3 regions of the Kumtagia sp. genome follow, and region 3 is predicted to be linked to each of the others. Evidence: predicted binding sites of a transcription regulator. Region 3 holds the regulator's gene; each other region holds the start of a gene.
The links. Region 3 encodes PhoB, which activates phosphate uptake and scavenging genes when phosphate is short. Its sites were predicted from a motif close to TGTCATNNANCTGTCAT; they were not measured.

Region 1 (5,021 bases), on a different contig from region 3:
GGCGGAAGCGCCCGGTCGGTGTAGTCTCAAGCCTGCGGTGACAGCTGGCCGGCGGGTATGACCGGCCGTTTGCTGGTGAAGTTTGGGGCGAAAATGGCCCAGGCATTCACTTTTTGTTACAGTGCATGTCAACCGAAGGTCGAGCAGCAGCAGCCTTCCGCTACGTCAAGCAGCCCACTCTCCGACTCGTGAGGGCAATGCGGCAAGCAGCCGCTGAAGGGTTTCCCGCGTCGCCCGGTCGGCGATTCCATCGACTTTTTTCGGCCGGAAATGCAACTGAAAGGCCGAAACCACGGTCTTTGTGGCGCCGTCGTAAGTGCCGCCGGTCTCCAGTCCATATCCATAGGAAGCAAGCATCGCCTGCAGCCGCGTGACCTCCTGGCCCTCGTCGCCGGGCTGCAGCGCTGCGCCGCGCCGATGCCGCGCCGGCGCGACGAAATGGCCCACCCCGGCACGGGCGAGCGCGCGCCACGGAAACCGTTCGCCCGGGTCGATCTTGCGCCCCGGGGCCACGTCGGAATGGCCGAGAACCATTTCCGGGCGGATCCGATGGCGCGCGACAATACCTTGGCAGAGCGAGATCACCGCGGCGATCTGCCTCGGGGGAAACGGCGGGTGACCAGCCAGCGGGCCCGGATTGACGACCTCGATGCCGATCGACTGCGAGTTGATGTCGGTCACGCCGCGCCAGGAACTCTGTCCGGCATGCCACGCACGGTCGCTCTCGCGCACCATCTGCACGATCCGGCCGTCCTCATGAACGAGATAGTGCGAAGACACCTCGCTTGCCGGATTGCACAGCCAGTCCTCGGCCCCCGCCCCGGTCGTCATGCCGGTATAATGGAGCAGAATGATTTCTGGCCGAAATCCCTCGCGTCGGGGCCCGAAATTCGGCGAGGCCCTGACCATTGCACCGGGCTGGTCGGGGGCAAAGCCGCTCATAGCTGGCGCATGCCGCGTTCGATCATCTCGTAGGCGGTGTTGATGGTGGCAAGCCGCGTCGTGGCAAGCGCGATGAACTCGGCCGGCAGCCCGCGACCGATCAGCCGGTCGGGGTGGTTGTCTGCCACCAGCTTGCGATAGCGGCGACGCACTTCATCGAACGGCCGGCCGCGAGCGATGCCGAGCACCGCGTAGGGATCGGCCAGGCCGATGTCGACGTGGCGGGCCAGGATGGTGCGGTAATGCTCCTCGCCGATCTCGAAAATCTCGGCGACCCGCCGCAGGTACAGGCTCTCGCGCTCATGCAGCAGGCCGTCCGCCTTGGCGATGTGGAACAGTCCGTCGAGGATGTCCTCGAGCATGGCGCAGTTCGGCCGTCCGGAGCCGCAAAGTCGCGCCATCTTCTCCGCATAGGCCTCGAAGCCGGCGATGTCGGCCTGCGCCAGATCATAAAGCCGCGCGACATTGCGCGCCTCGGCGGGCGGGACCGAGAATATCTGCTGGAAGGCGCGCACCTCGTCCTGCGTGACCACGCCGTCCGCCTTGGCCATCTTCGCCGACAGGGCGATCATGGCGACGGAGAAGGCGACGCGCCGACGCAGTTCCGGGTCGCCGCCGAAGACGACGCGCAACGCCTCGGCGAGGTCGGACACACCGGCGCCCGCCTTGCTGACGAATTCTCCGATGCGCTCCCATATCGACATGGCCGCTTCATAGCCAAGGCCTTCGTGCTTGGCGAGGCTTGATCGGCAACGATCTGGTGAAGTTTCGGCATGAGAGGGGCGTGGCTCAAGCGATTCTCGGCCACGGAACAGCGGCTTTTCGGGCGATTCCGTCGGCAGGCTCAAGGCTGCCCTTCGCCAAAACGGGGCATGGCAAAGCCGCGCGACCAGGATGGCCGCGCGGCTTCTTCAAATGAAACGGACGTTACTGGGCCGGTGCCGGCGCAGGCTGGGCCGGCGGGCTTCCCTGGGTGTCGCCGCCCGTGCCGGTCTGCGGCGCAGGTGCCGCATTCGGCGTTGTCGTGTTGTCGGTCGCTGGCGGCGGCGTCGTGCTCTGCGTCGTCGTGTTGTCGGCGCTGTCGCTGCAGGCCGCGAGGCCAAGCAGGCCGATCGCGGCGGCTGAGGCGAGTACGAGCTTCTTCATCATGGACTCCTTCGTCATTCGGCAAGGCAGACGCGGGAGAAATGACGGGAGGCCCTCTAACGTTTCTTCACGTATGACGACGGCCGTAAACAATACGTGATAATCGCAGTTCTCGCCGCACGACTGTGTGATCGATTCCGCCGGTCCACTATCCGGGCGTCTCCCCATCGCGAGCCTGTCACGGCAGCGTCATCACCGCGTCACCGCTCCGTCATGGCGTCGCGCTACCCGCTTGCGGAATACGCCAACGGGATTCGCGCCGCTCATGACCGGTCCTTCCGCAACCCCTCTCCTGCGCGGCAATGCGCGCCTGAAGCAGGCCGTCTATCAGCACCGTGCGCTCTCCCGCGCCGGCCTGTCGGAGCGGCTGTTCACGTTGCTGTTCTCCGGACTGGTCTATCCGCAGATCTGGGAGGACCCGGACGTCGACATGGAAGCGATGCAGCTGGGCGAAGGCCATCGCGTCGTCACCATCGCTTCCGGCGGCTGCAACGTGCTGGCCTATCTCACCCGCTCGCCGGCGGCTATCGAGGCGGTCGACCTCAACCCGGCGCATGTCGCCCTCAACCGCCTGAAGCTCGCGGCGCTCGCCCACCTGCCCTCCTACGCCGATTTCCATCGCTTCTTCGGCGAGCCCGGCAACCGCCACAACAGCCTCGCCTACGACCGCTTCATCGCGCCGCACCTGGACGAAAGCTCGCGCCGCTACTGGGAGCGCCGCCGGTTGCGCGGCCGCCGCATCGACGTGTTTCAGCGCGATTTCTACCGCACCGGCCTGCTCGGCTGGTTCATCGCCACCGGCCATCTCGCCGCCCGGCTGCACGGCGTCGACCCCTGCAGGCTGACCGAAGCGAAGAGCCTCGACGAGCAGCGCCGCTTTTTTGAAGACGAGCTGGCGCCGGTCTTTGGAAAACCGCTGCTGCGCTGGGCGACGGCGCAGAAGGCGTCGCTGTTCGGGCTCGGCATCCCGCCGGCGCAATACGATTCCCTGGTGACGTCAGGAGACGGCACCATGGCGAGCGTGCTGAAGGCGCGGTTGGAAAAGCTCGCCTGCGATTTCCCGCTGGCCGACAATTATTTCGCCTGGCAGGCCTTTGCCCGCCGCTATCCCCGGGAAGGCGAAGGTGCCCTGCCCGCCTATCTCGACCGCGCCAGCTACGCCACGATCCGTGCCAACGCGCCCAGCGTCAGCATCCGCCATGCCAATGTCGCCGAACTCCTGGCGCGAAAGCCGGCCGGCTCCGTCGATCGCTACGTGCTGCTCGACGCGCAGGACTGGATGACGGACGGCCAGCTCAACACGCTCTGGACCGAGATCACCCGCACCGCGGCTGCCGGCGCCCGCGTGATCTTCCGCACCGCCGCCGAGCCCAGCATTCTCCCCGGCCGAGTATCGCAGAGCATCCTCGACCACTGGGACTACCGCCAGGAGGAGTCGCTGGACTTTTCGGCGCGCGACCGTTCGGCCATCTATGGCGGCTTCCATCTCTACGTGCTGAAGGACAGATGAGCGCCGTCGGCGGCCATGCGGCGCTGATGGACCGGAACTACCGGCTGCAGCGCCATGTCTACGACCTGACCCGCAAATACTATCTGCTCGGCCGCGACGGGATGATCGCCGGGCTCGGCGTGCCGCAAGGCGGCTCCGTGCTGGAGCTCGGCTGCGGCACGGGGCGCAATCTGATCCTCGCCGGCCGGCGCCATCCGGAGGCGAGGCTGTTCGGCCTCGACATCTCCGCCGCCATGCTGGAGACCGCCGCCGGCAATCTCGCGAGAAAAGGCATCGCGGGCCGGGCGACGCTGGCGCGTGGTGATGCCACTGCCTTCGACGCAAAGAATCTGTTCGGCGAAGAGACGTTCGACCGCGTCTTCATTTCCTACGCGCTGTCGATGATTCCCGACTGGGAAGGGGCGATAGCGGCGGCCTTGCGGGCGCTGTCGCCACACGGTTCGCTGCACATCGTCGATTTCGGCCAACAGGAGCGCCTGCCCGGCTGGTCCCGCAGTACACTCCACGCGTGGCTGGCAAAGTACCACGTGACGCCGCGGGCTTCGCTGGAGGCCGAACTGCGCAGCCAGGCCGGGGCTGCCGGCCGGCCGCTGCGCTTCGAGCGCTGGTACCGCGGCTATGCCTGGCACGCCGTGGCGGGACCTCGGCCGTCCTTTCAGTCCTGACCCAAAACCTTCGCCAGAGCGCCGACCATCGCCTGCGGCTTGTAACCGAGCCGCTCCGGGGTCAGGCCCATGCGCACCACGACCAGCCCGAGTGAGGGGATGATCGCCGTCGACTGGCCGTCATGGCCGATCAGCCAAAACGTGTCGCCGGGCACGCCGAGCGCGACGTCTTGCGCCTTCGTGCTTCTCGGTCCGCGCAGCCAGAGCTGGCCCCGCCCATAGCTGCCGTCCGAGGCGGCCCCGGGCTCGCGCATCCATGCGGCGTAGCCGGCCGGCAGGACCGGCTCGCCGTTCCATTCCCCGTCCTGCAGCAGGAACTGGCCGAAGCGCGCCCAGTCGCGCGCCGTCGCATAGAGATAGGACGACCCGACCAGCGTTCCCGCCGCATCCGGCTCGAGCACGGCGCTCGCCATGCCGAGTGGCCCGAACAGTTTTTCACGCGGCCAGGCGAGTGCGGCCTGCGGGTCGCCGACCGCCTCCTGCCAGACACGCGAAATGAGCAGCGTGGTACCACTGGAATAGCTGAATGCCGTGTCCACCGGCGCGGTCAGCGGCTTGGCCGCGGCGAAACCCGCCATGTCCTTCTCCAGGAACAGCATGCGGGTGACGTCGGTGACGTCGCCATAGTCCTCGTTGAAGGCGAGGCCGCTCGACATGCCCATGAGCTCGGCGAGCGTGATGTCCGCACGGCCGTCGGCGCGCCAGGCCTGGAAAAGCTGCTTCTTGTCGACGGAGAGCTTTCCTTCCCTGACCAGCAT
Region 2 (5,021 bases), on a different contig from region 3:
GCTTGCAACGGACGAGGCCTGATGCGCGCACCTTCATGGCACATCTATGCGGGGATCGCCGCCGCCGGCATCGCCCTCGACCAGTGGATCAAATGGCTGGTGGAAACGCGGCTGGCCATGCACGACCCGGTGGAGTTGCTGCCGTTCCTGGCGCTCTACCGCACCTACAACACCGGCGTCGCCTTCTCGATGTTCTCCTGGGTCGGCGACCGCGGGCTGGTCGCCATCTCCATCGCCGTCATCGCCTTCGTGCTCTATCTCGCCCTGCGCTCCGACCCGCGGCAGGTGCTGGCGCGGCTGGGCTTCGCGCTGATCGTCAGCGGCGCCATCGGCAATGTGATCGACCGCGCCATCCACGGCCACGTCATCGACTACATCTTCTTCCATACCCCGGTCTGGTCGTTCGCGGTCTTCAACCTGGCCGACGCCTTCATCTCGGTCGGCGCCGCCGCGGTCGTGCTTCAGGAGCTGCTCTCCTGGCGGCAGGCGCGAAAGGAAGCTCCGTCGGACGATGGATCAGGCGGGCGCCAGACGTAACCGGCCGGCGGAAATGCTCGCGCCGCACCCTTAAAATGGCGGAACGCTAAAATGCGAGCGAATTGCAGAAAGCTTCGGGAACGACACCGGAGTAGAATAACCGGATGACGGCCCCCATCGTCCACAGCACCCTCGAAGGCAAGAGCATGGACGGCGGCGTCGAAGCGCCGGTCCTGCCGCAGGCCGCGCCTGTCGACCCGCTGGCCGGCTCGCTGCCGACCAAACCGCAGCTCGTCGTGCTGCAGACCGCCATCGTCATCGCCGCCCCCCTGCTCGCGGCAGCCGCCTATTTCCTGAATGCCCAGGCCGTCCTGGTCATGGGTTTTCTGGCGCTCGGCGCCGTCGGCCTGGCAGTGCTGGTGCGCGGCCTCGGCACCCGTCGGCGGCCGCAGGCGGAAGCGGCGGAGACGGCAACGCCCGCCCGCATCGAAAGCCTCGCCGACCGCATGTGGGAGATGCATGAGAGTGAGGAGCATTTTCTCGGCCTCATCGATGCGCTCGGGGACCTCGTCATCCATCGCGATCGCGACGGACGCATCGTCTATGCCAATCGCGTCTTCGCCGACCTGGTCAGGCGGCCGCAGGACGAGCTGGTCGGGATGCGGCTCGCCGATCTCGGCATCGAGGTCGGCATGGTCCCCGACGCCGCCTTCGCCGAGGGCGAATGCCTGAGCTCGACCGACGTGTCTATCCATACGCCCGCCGGAACGCGCTGGTTCTCCTGGATCGAGCTGTCGGTGCGCGATCTTGCCAGCGCGGCTGTGTCGCACCGGGCGATCGCCCGCGACATCACCGGGCGCAAGCGGGCCGAGGCCGCGCTGATCGGGGCGCGCGAGCGCGCCGAATATGCGAGCCTCGCCAAGTCGCGTTTCCTGGCGACGGTGAGCCACGAGATCCGCACACCCATGAACGGCATCATGGGCATGGCCAAGCTGCTCGCCGACACCAATCTCTCGGCCGAGCAGAAGACCTATGTGAGCGCGGTGTCGACCTCCGCCAGCGCCCTGCTGGCGCTGATCGAGGACCTGCTCGACTTCTCCAAGATCGAGGCCGGACGCTTCGTGCCGGAGCCGCAGCCGATCTCGCCGCGCGAGACGGTCGAGGGCGTGGTCGAGCTGCTGGCCTCGCGCGCCTTCGCCAAGGGCATCGGCCTCGGCTGCCATGTCGCGCCGGACGTGCCGCATACCATCACCGCCGATCCCGGCCGGGTGCGGCAGGTGCTGCTCAACCTCGTTGGCAACGCGATCAAGTTCACCGAAACCGGCGGCGTGCTGGTGACGGTGTCGCTGAAGCCCGGTCCTGACGGCATGGAGATGGTGCGCTTCGCGGTTGCCGACACCGGACCGGGGCTGCGCAAGGAGGACATGGACCGCATCTTCGAGGAGTTCGAGCAGGCCGACACCAGCTCGACGCGCGTCCATGGCGGCGCCGGGCTCGGCCTCGCCATATCGCGCCGCATCGTCGAGGCGGTGGGCGGCACGATCACGGTTTCCAGCGACTACGGGCTCGGCTCCGAATTCGCCTTCGAGCTCCCGGCGCTGGAGGCGACTGCCGGCCTGGCGCGCGGCCTGGTGCTGGAGGGCCACCGCTCGGTGATCCTGTCGAAGAACGAGGTGGAGTGCGACGCGATCGCCCGCACCATCCGCGCCTATGGCGGCACCGTCGACGTCGCCTATTCGATCGACCAGGCGCTGGAGCTGGCCGGACCCTGCGACGCGCTGCTGGTCGACGCGGCGCTGGAATCGCCGGACGGGCGCGTGCTGAAGCGGCTGAAGCAGGCGGGCTTCTCCTCGAGCCAGGCGATCACCCTGATCGCGCCGACCGACCGAGGCGCGCTGGGTGACTTCCGCGCCAGCGGCTACGTGACCTTCCTCGCCCGGCCGGTGCGCGGCGAGACGCTGCTGCGCGTTCTGCTGTCGGGCGCCGCCGTCGCCTCCAGCATCGCTCCCGCGTCCGTCGTCCGCAGGCCGGCCAAGGGCCGCAGCGCCCGGTTCTCAGGCCTGTCCGTCCTGCTCGCCGAAGACAACGAGATCAACGCGCTGCTCGCCCGCACCACGCTGCAGAAGGCTGGCCACCGGGTCGAGGTCGTCGGCAACGGCAAGGCGGCGGTCGAAGCCGTCACCAGCCCGCGCAAGGATCGGCACGACGTCGTGCTGATGGACCTGCACATGCCGATCATGGACGGGCTGGAGGCGATAGCCCTGATCCGCCGCCACGAGGAGGAGAACGACCTACCGCCGGTGCCGATCATGGTGCTGTCGGCGGACAGCCAGGAAAAGACCCGCCACGACGTGCTCGCCCACGGCGCCAGCGGCTTCGTGACCAAGCCGATCGATCCCGACGCGCTCGTCCATGCCGTCGAGCAGCGCATGGTCTGAAGCCGTCTCAACGACGGCCGAAGCCGGCGAAGATAACCTAAATGTCAGCGGCCATGAGCTTGAGCGCGTGCAGCCGTCACGGTACTTTCATACATCTGTTGCACAGCGCCAGTATCTCGAAGCCGTGCCGGCTGTTCGAAGGAGAATCACCCGTGCAAACAGCTGTTCCGTCGGTCGATGTCGCCATGGACGTGAAGGGGCTGGTTCCCGGCGTGGAGCCCCGGCCCGGCATTGCCGGCCGCACGCTCGGCCGCATCGGCCCGCTGGAGGCGCGGCTCGCCCGCGACGATGCCGAGATCGCCGCCGCCCAGGAGGTGCGCTATAGCGTCTTCTACGAGGAGCTCGGCGCCGGGAGCAACCGGCTGCAGGTGCTCGACCGCCGCGATGCCGACCGTTTCGACGCCGTGTGCGATCACATCCTGGTCTTCGACCAGTCGCTGCCCGGCCCGGAGCACAGGCGCATCGTCGGCACCTACCGGATGCTCAGGGAGGAGGGCGCAGCGCTGGCGGGCGGCTTCTACTCCGAGGACGAGTTCGATCTCGGAGGATTGATTAGCCGGCATCCGGGCAAGCGTTTCCTCGAGCTCGGCCGCTCATGCGTGCTGCCGCAATACCGATCCAAGCGCACGATCGAGACGCTGTGGCAGGCGATCTGGGCCTATGTGCTGCACCACGACATCGACGTGATGGCGGGCTGCGCCTCCTTCCATGGCAGCCTTCCGGCCACCCATGCCGAAGCGCTGTCCTTCCTGGCGCGGAACTGCCGCGCGACGCCGGAGTTCGACGTCAGCGCCCTGCCCGGCCGCTACGTCGGCATGGACCTGATGCCGGCCGAGGCGATCAACGCCAAATCGGCATTCTCGCGCATGCCGCCCCTGATCAAAGGCTATCTGCGGCTCGGCGCGCGCATCGGCGACGGCTGCGTCGTCGACCGGGATTTCGAAACGGTCGACGTCTTCGTCGTGCTGCCGGTCAAGGAAATCCAGCAGCGCTATATCAGCTACTATACCCAGGAGCCCGGCCGTCTCGCAGCGTGACCCGATCGAGGAGGATACGCTCGCACCCGCCTTAGTGCGGCTGCGCAAGGCGGCGGCCGCGCTTCCCGGCATCGTCGAAAGCACCTCCTACGGCACGCCCTCGCTCAAGGTCGGCAAGAAGTCGATCTGCCGGGTGAAGGACCCGCGGACGGTCGTCGTCATGTGCCCGCTGGAGGAGAAACCGGCGCTGATGGAAGCGGCGCCCGACATCTATTTCGAGACGGACCACTACAAGGGCTGGCCGGCCATCCTGGTACGCCTGGACGCCATATCCGATCGGGAACTCACGCATCGGCTGGAATGCGCGGTCAGGTTCCAGACACGGAAAAAGCGGTCCGGCCGGGGCTGACGCCAGTCGCGTTTCCCCCGCCATCGAAGCGTCATAGAAGTTTCATCGGGGCGACACCCGCCTGTCACCCGCAAGCCCGAGTTTCCGCGCGCCTGTTCAAAGCCATCCGGAGACAGCCATGAACCCCGTCAGCAAGAAAATCACCCGTCGCGCATTGTTGGCGACCACCGGAGCGGCCGGCCTGGTCGGCCTGTCGGGTCTGGCCATGCCCTATTACTCGCGCGCCAACCAGCGGCCGAGCTTCACGCACGGCGTGCAGTCCGGCGACGTCGACGTCAATTCGGCCATGATCTGGACCCGCGTCGACCGTCCCGCCAGCGTCGCGTTCGAGGTGTCCACCACCGAAAGCTTCGCCAACGCCGTAAAGCTGCCGCCACTCGGCGCCCTGCCGGAAAGCGATTTCGCGGTGAAGCGCCTGCTGACCGACCTCGCCTCCGACCAGGAGATATTCTACCGCATGGTCGCGGCCGACCTTTCCGACATCAATACCGTGTCCGAGCCGATCGTCGGCCGCTTCCGCACGGCGCCGGCCTCGAAGCGCAACGTCCGCTTCGCCTGGTCCGGCGACACGGTCGGCCAGGGCTGGGGCATCGACGACAAGGGCATGTACAGCTACGCCACCATCCTCAAGCATCAGCCCGACTTCTTCCTGCACTCCGGCGACACGATCTATGCCGACGGCCCGCTGAAGGAGGAGGTGGAGCTGAAGGACGGCACGAA
Region 3 (5,021 bases):
GCAACCGCAAGGTCTCCGACCGGCAGATCGGCTGGATGGACCAGCTGCGCGCCGAAGGGGCGATGGCCGGCAAGTTCAACACCGGCCTGTTCACCTACGGCGCCTCGAGCCGGCCCGAGACCTCCGGCATGGGTGTCGCGATCATCGGCTCGCTCTACATGATGGCGATCGTGCTGCTGCTGGCGCTGCCGATCGGCGTCGCCGCCTCGATCTACCTCGAGGAATTCGCCAAGAAGACGCGGCTCACCGACATCATCGAGGTCAACATCAACAACCTGGCCGCGGTCCCGTCGATCGTGTTCGGCCTGCTCGGCCTCGCCGTCTTCATCAACTTCCTCGGCCTGCCGCGCTCGGCTGCCCTGGTCGGCGGCCTGGTGCTGACGCTGATGACGCTGCCCACCATCATCATCGCGACGCGCGCCGCGCTGGCCGCGGTGCCGCCGTCGATCCGCTCGGCCGCGCTCGGGCTCGGCGCCTCCAAGACGCAGACCGTGTTCCAGCACGTGCTGCCGCTGGCCACGCCCGGCATCCTGACGGGCACGATCATCGGGCTCGCCCGCGCGCTCGGCGAGACCGCGCCGCTGCTGCTGATCGGCATGGTGGCCTTCGTCGCCGACTATCCGAAGACGCCGCTCGATCCGGCCACGGCGCTGCCGGTGCAGATCTACATGTGGGCGAACGAGGCCGAACGCGCCTTCGTCGAGCGCATGTCCGGCGCCATCATCATCCTGCTGGTGTTCCTCATGGCGATGAACATCACCGCAATCGTGCTGCGCCGGCGATTCGAAAGACGCTGGTAGACGGGGGCAGATATCATGAACATCATGAGCCAAGAGAAACTCGAAGAGGCGGTGAGCGGCGGTATGACTGCGAAGCCCAACGAAGTGATCAAGATGCAGGGCCGCAAGGTCGGCGTCTTCTACGGCGACAAGCAGGCGCTGTTCGACGTCGACCTCGACGTCCGGCAGAACCAGGTGACGGCGCTGATCGGCCCGTCGGGCTGCGGCAAGTCGACCTTCCTGCGCTGCCTCAACCGCATGAACGACACCATCGACTCGGCCCGCGTGACTGGCAAGATCACGCTTGACGGTGAGGACGTCTACGACCCGAAGATCGACGTGGTCGAGCTGCGCGCCCGCGTCGGCATGGTGTTCCAGAAGCCCAACCCGTTCCCCAAGTCGATCTACGAGAACGTCGCCTACGGACCGAAGATCCACGGGCTCGCCAAGAACAAGTCCGAACTGGACCAGATCGTCGAGTCGAGCCTCAAGAAGGCGGCGCTGTGGAACGAGGCCAAGGACCGGTTGAACGAGCCCGGCACCGGGCTTTCCGGCGGCCAGCAGCAGCGCCTGTGCATCGCCCGCGCCATCGCCGTGTCGCCGGAAGTGATCCTGATGGACGAGCCGTGCTCGGCGCTCGACCCGATCGCCACGGCCAAGGTCGAGGAGCTCATCGACGAGCTCAAGCAGAACTACACCATCGTCATCGTGACCCATTCCATGCAGCAGGCGGCGCGCGTGTCGCAGCGCACCGCCATGTTCCATCTGGGCTATCTCGTCGAGGAGGGGGCGACCGACAAGATGTTCACCAATCCCGACGACAAGCGCACGCAGGACTACATCACCGGCCGCTTCGGCTGAGTGGGTATTGAGGAAAGCTGCAATGGGCGAACATACCGTCTCCTCCTTCGACCAGGATCTCGAGCACATCGACAAGCTGATCCGCGAGATGTCGGACCTGGCGGCCTCGATGGTCCGCGATGCGATCCGCGCGCTGCTCCATACCGACGCGGCGGCGGCGCAGCGCATCATCTCGGAAGACGCCGTGATGGACGCCAAGCAGCGCGAGATCGACGACAGCGCCATCACGCTGATCGCCAAGCGCCAGCCGATGGCGCAGGACCTGCGCGCCGTGCTCGGCGCCATCCGCATGGCCGGCGACCTGGAGCGCATCGGCGACCTCGCCAAGAACGTCGCCAAGCGCGTCGGCGCGGTCGGCGAGGGCTCGACGCCGCGCGGCCTGTCGCACGGCATCGACGACATGGCGACGCTGGTGCTGGCGCAGATCAAGGGCGTGATCGCCGCCTATGCGGCGCGCAAGCCCGAGGACCTGCGGACGCTTCGCGTCGACGACGAGAAGATCGACCTCAAATACACCTCGGTGTTCCGCGAGCTCCTCACCTACATGATGGAGGATCCGCGCAACATCACCGCCTGCACGCATCTCCTGTTCTGCGCCAAGAATCTCGAGCGCATCGGCGACCATATGACCAACATCGCCGAGAACGCCTATTATGTGCTGACCGGCTCGCAGCTTCCGGCCAACCGGCCGAAGCAGGACGAGACGGCGACGACCGTGCTGGCCGAGTAGAAGCGAGGCGCGATGATCGCTCCAAAAATCATGGTGGTTGAGGACGAGGAGCCGCTGGGCGTGCTCCTGCGCTACAACCTGGAGACCGAAGGCTACCAGGTCGAGGTCGTCGCGCGCGGCGACGAGGCCGAGATCCGGCTGCAGGAGAACGTGCCGGACCTGCTGGTGCTCGACTGGATGCTGCCGGCGCTCTCCGGCATCGAGCTGTGCCGGCGGCTGAGGATGCGGCCGGAGACCGAGCGCCTGCCGATCATCATGCTGACGGCGCGCGGCGAGGAGAGCGACCGGGTCCGCGGCCTGGCCACCGGCGCCGACGATTACCTGGTCAAGCCGTTCTCGACGCCGGAATTCGTGGCGCGGGTGAAGGCGCTGCTGCGGCGCGCCAAGCCGGAGGTGCTGTCCTCCGTGCTCAAGGTCGGCGACATCGTGCTCGACCGCGAATCGCATCGCGTCTACCGCAAGAAAAGCGAGATCAGGCTCGGCCCGACCGAGTTCCGCCTGCTCGAATTCATGATGCGGCATCCCGGCCGGGTGTTTTCGCGCGGACAGCTCCTCGACAACGTCTGGGGCGAGACGATCTATATCGACGAGCGCACGGTCGACGTGCATGTCGGACGGCTGCGCAAGGCGGTGAACAACGGACGGATGCCGGACGTCATCCGCACCGTGCGCGGCGCCGGCTACGCCATCAGCGACGAATAGCCCCCCAACGAACCGCTCGCGCAATCGTTAGTATTTTGTTATCCACAATTCGCTAAACTTGTGCGTGTGATGTGGGGGCACACATGCAGACACTTTCAAAGCACCGGAACATTGCCGAGATGGACGCCTTCATCGAGGCGCAGGGCGGCATCAAGACCAAGCTCGTCGACCGGCGGGCGATCTACGAATCGGTCTCCTATCTGAGGAGCCACGGCTTCGACGCCGAAGAGGTCCAGCTCTGCCTGGTGCGCTATTTCTACGTCGATCTCGACCTGCTCAACGAGGCGCTGACCGAGCATTGAGGCTCGCGGTCAGCCGACCTCCGGTTTTCCGAACACCGTTTCGAGAAATTCCGCCAGCCAGCGCTTGAGGTGCATGTCCCAGATCATGCGGCCGCCGAGATGGTCGCGGCCGGGCTGCGCGCCCGGCAGCTCGAAGCGGTGCGCGCCGCGCACCACCCAGCGGTGCATCATCACCCGCGTCAGCTCGGCATGGAACTGGATGCCCCAGGCGTTGTCGCCGTAGCGGAAGGCCTGGTTGGGATAGTGCTCGGCGGTGGCCAGCAGCGAGGCGCCGGAAGGCAGCGAAAAGCCCTCGCGGTGGAACTGGTAGACCATCTCCGGCCAGTGCATCAGTTTCCTGCCGTCGTCGGTGGCCTTGAGCGGATACCAGCCGATCTCGACCAGCCCGTCGCGGTGGCCTTCGACCTTGCCGCCGAGATGGTTGACCAGCATCTGCGCGCCGAGGCAGATGCCGAGAAAGGGACGGTTCTCCTTCAGCGGCACGGCCAGCCAGTCGGTCTCGCGCCTGACGAAATCCTCGGGATCGTTGGCACTCATCGGCCCGCCGAAGACAACGGCGCCGGCATGGTGGACAAGCGTCTCCGGCAGCGCGTCGCCGAGCGGCGGCCGCCGGACGTCGAGTTCGAACCCCGCCTCGATCAGCATGTGGCCGACCCGCCCGGGGCTGGATGTTTCCTGATGCAGCACGACGAGGACGCGCGGTCGACCGGCGTCCGCCCCCAGCCTACTCATTCGATGGCGTGCCCTTGGCTCCTGGAACCCTGCGTGCCGCGTCCTGCCGCGCCAGGACGCGGTCGCGGCCGTCGACGCCGAGCAGTTCCGCCACCCGCCACAGCGTGTTGTCCTCGAGCTCGTGCAGCACGCCGTCGGCATAGACGACGTCCCACATCAGCCGGATGAAAGCGATGCGGCCCTCGTCGTCGAGATGCCGGTTAAGCACGCTGGTGAAGGCGTAGAGGTCGATCGCCTCGTGCTCGGCGTTCTCGCCGGCATTGACGAGATCGTCGAGCTCGCGCCCGCCAATGTGGTAGGTTTCGCCGAGCAGCTGCTTGATGCGGTCCCACTCGGCGTCCTGGCGCACGCCGTCCGCATCCATCACATGATACATCAGCGCCGCCGCGGCGACCCGCGGATCGTCGCCGCGCGCGGCGGTGCCGCCGTTGCGCGGCAGCTCCTTGAGGAAGGAGATCATGCGTTCGAGCATCGAGGGGTCACTCATCAGAACAGGCTGAAGCGCCGCCGGGGCTTGGCGGCCTCGTCAGGGTCGACGCCGGGATCGTCCGGCAAGGGCGGCTGCGTCGGTTCGCTTTCATCATCGACAAATGTGGTGTCTGCAAACGCCGGTGCAACCACGCCGGCGACGGCAGCCGGCTTCGCGGGCTGCGGCTCGGCCGGCTTGCGGTCGTTCGCCGGTTCCGGGGCGGGCGGCGGCACCGATTTCGGCGGCGCCGGCTCGGCCTGGACCTCGACCACCGGCCCGGGCGCGGGAACCGGAGCGGGCGCCTCCAGCACCGGCGGCTCGACCGGAGCGACCGGCGCTTTCTCTTCCTCGATCAGCGTGCCCAGCCGCTCGACCGGCACCCGCCACTCGAAGGCGTCGAGCCGTCCGCTGACCGGCGAGAACGGCGCCCATTTATCGGTCTCGAA

Region 1: a site for PhoB is predicted at 2,265-2,281, ahead of AC5JDC_RS12540 (BtaA family protein). Genes of this name have one in related genera too.
Region 2: a site for PhoB is predicted at 2,990-3,006, ahead of olsB (l-ornithine N(alpha)-acyltransferase). Genes of this name have one in related genera too.

Annotation. Positions count from the first base shown of each region.
Region 1 covers NZ_JCACER010000029.1:57,406-62,426, forward strand. The annotation lists gene AC5JDC_RS12520 (hypothetical protein) at 1-41, shown strand, start outside; gene AC5JDC_RS12525 (N-acetylmuramoyl-L-alanine amidase) at 166-942, opposite strand; gene AC5JDC_RS12530 (J domain-containing protein) at 939-1,646, opposite strand; gene AC5JDC_RS12535 (hypothetical protein) at 1,870-2,088, opposite strand; gene AC5JDC_RS12540 (BtaA family protein) at 2,354-3,598, shown strand; gene AC5JDC_RS12545 (class I SAM-dependent methyltransferase) at 3,595-4,263, shown strand; gene AC5JDC_RS12550 (serine hydrolase domain-containing protein) at 4,254-5,021, opposite strand, start outside.
Region 2 covers NZ_JCACER010000021.1:88,185-93,205, reverse strand. The annotation lists gene AC5JDC_RS09175 (TrmH family RNA methyltransferase) at 1-22, shown strand, start outside; gene lspA (signal peptidase II) at 22-537, shown strand; gene AC5JDC_RS09165 (response regulator) at 642-2,915, shown strand; gene olsB (l-ornithine N(alpha)-acyltransferase) at 3,101-3,952, shown strand; gene AC5JDC_RS09155 (MmcQ/YjbR family DNA-binding protein) at 3,987-4,301, shown strand; gene AC5JDC_RS09150 (alkaline phosphatase D family protein) at 4,420-5,021, shown strand, end outside.
Region 3 covers NZ_JCACER010000001.1:68,129-73,149, forward strand. The annotation lists gene pstA (phosphate ABC transporter permease PstA) at 1-800, shown strand, start outside; gene pstB (phosphate ABC transporter ATP-binding protein PstB) at 816-1,640, shown strand; gene phoU (phosphate signaling complex protein PhoU) at 1,663-2,370, shown strand; gene phoB (phosphate regulon transcriptional regulator PhoB) at 2,383-3,072, shown strand; gene AC5JDC_RS00320 (hypothetical protein) at 3,156-3,374, shown strand; gene AC5JDC_RS00325 (glutamine amidotransferase) at 3,384-4,106, opposite strand; gene AC5JDC_RS00330 (tellurite resistance TerB family protein) at 4,099-4,578, opposite strand; gene AC5JDC_RS00335 (heme biosynthesis protein HemY) at 4,593-5,021, opposite strand, start outside.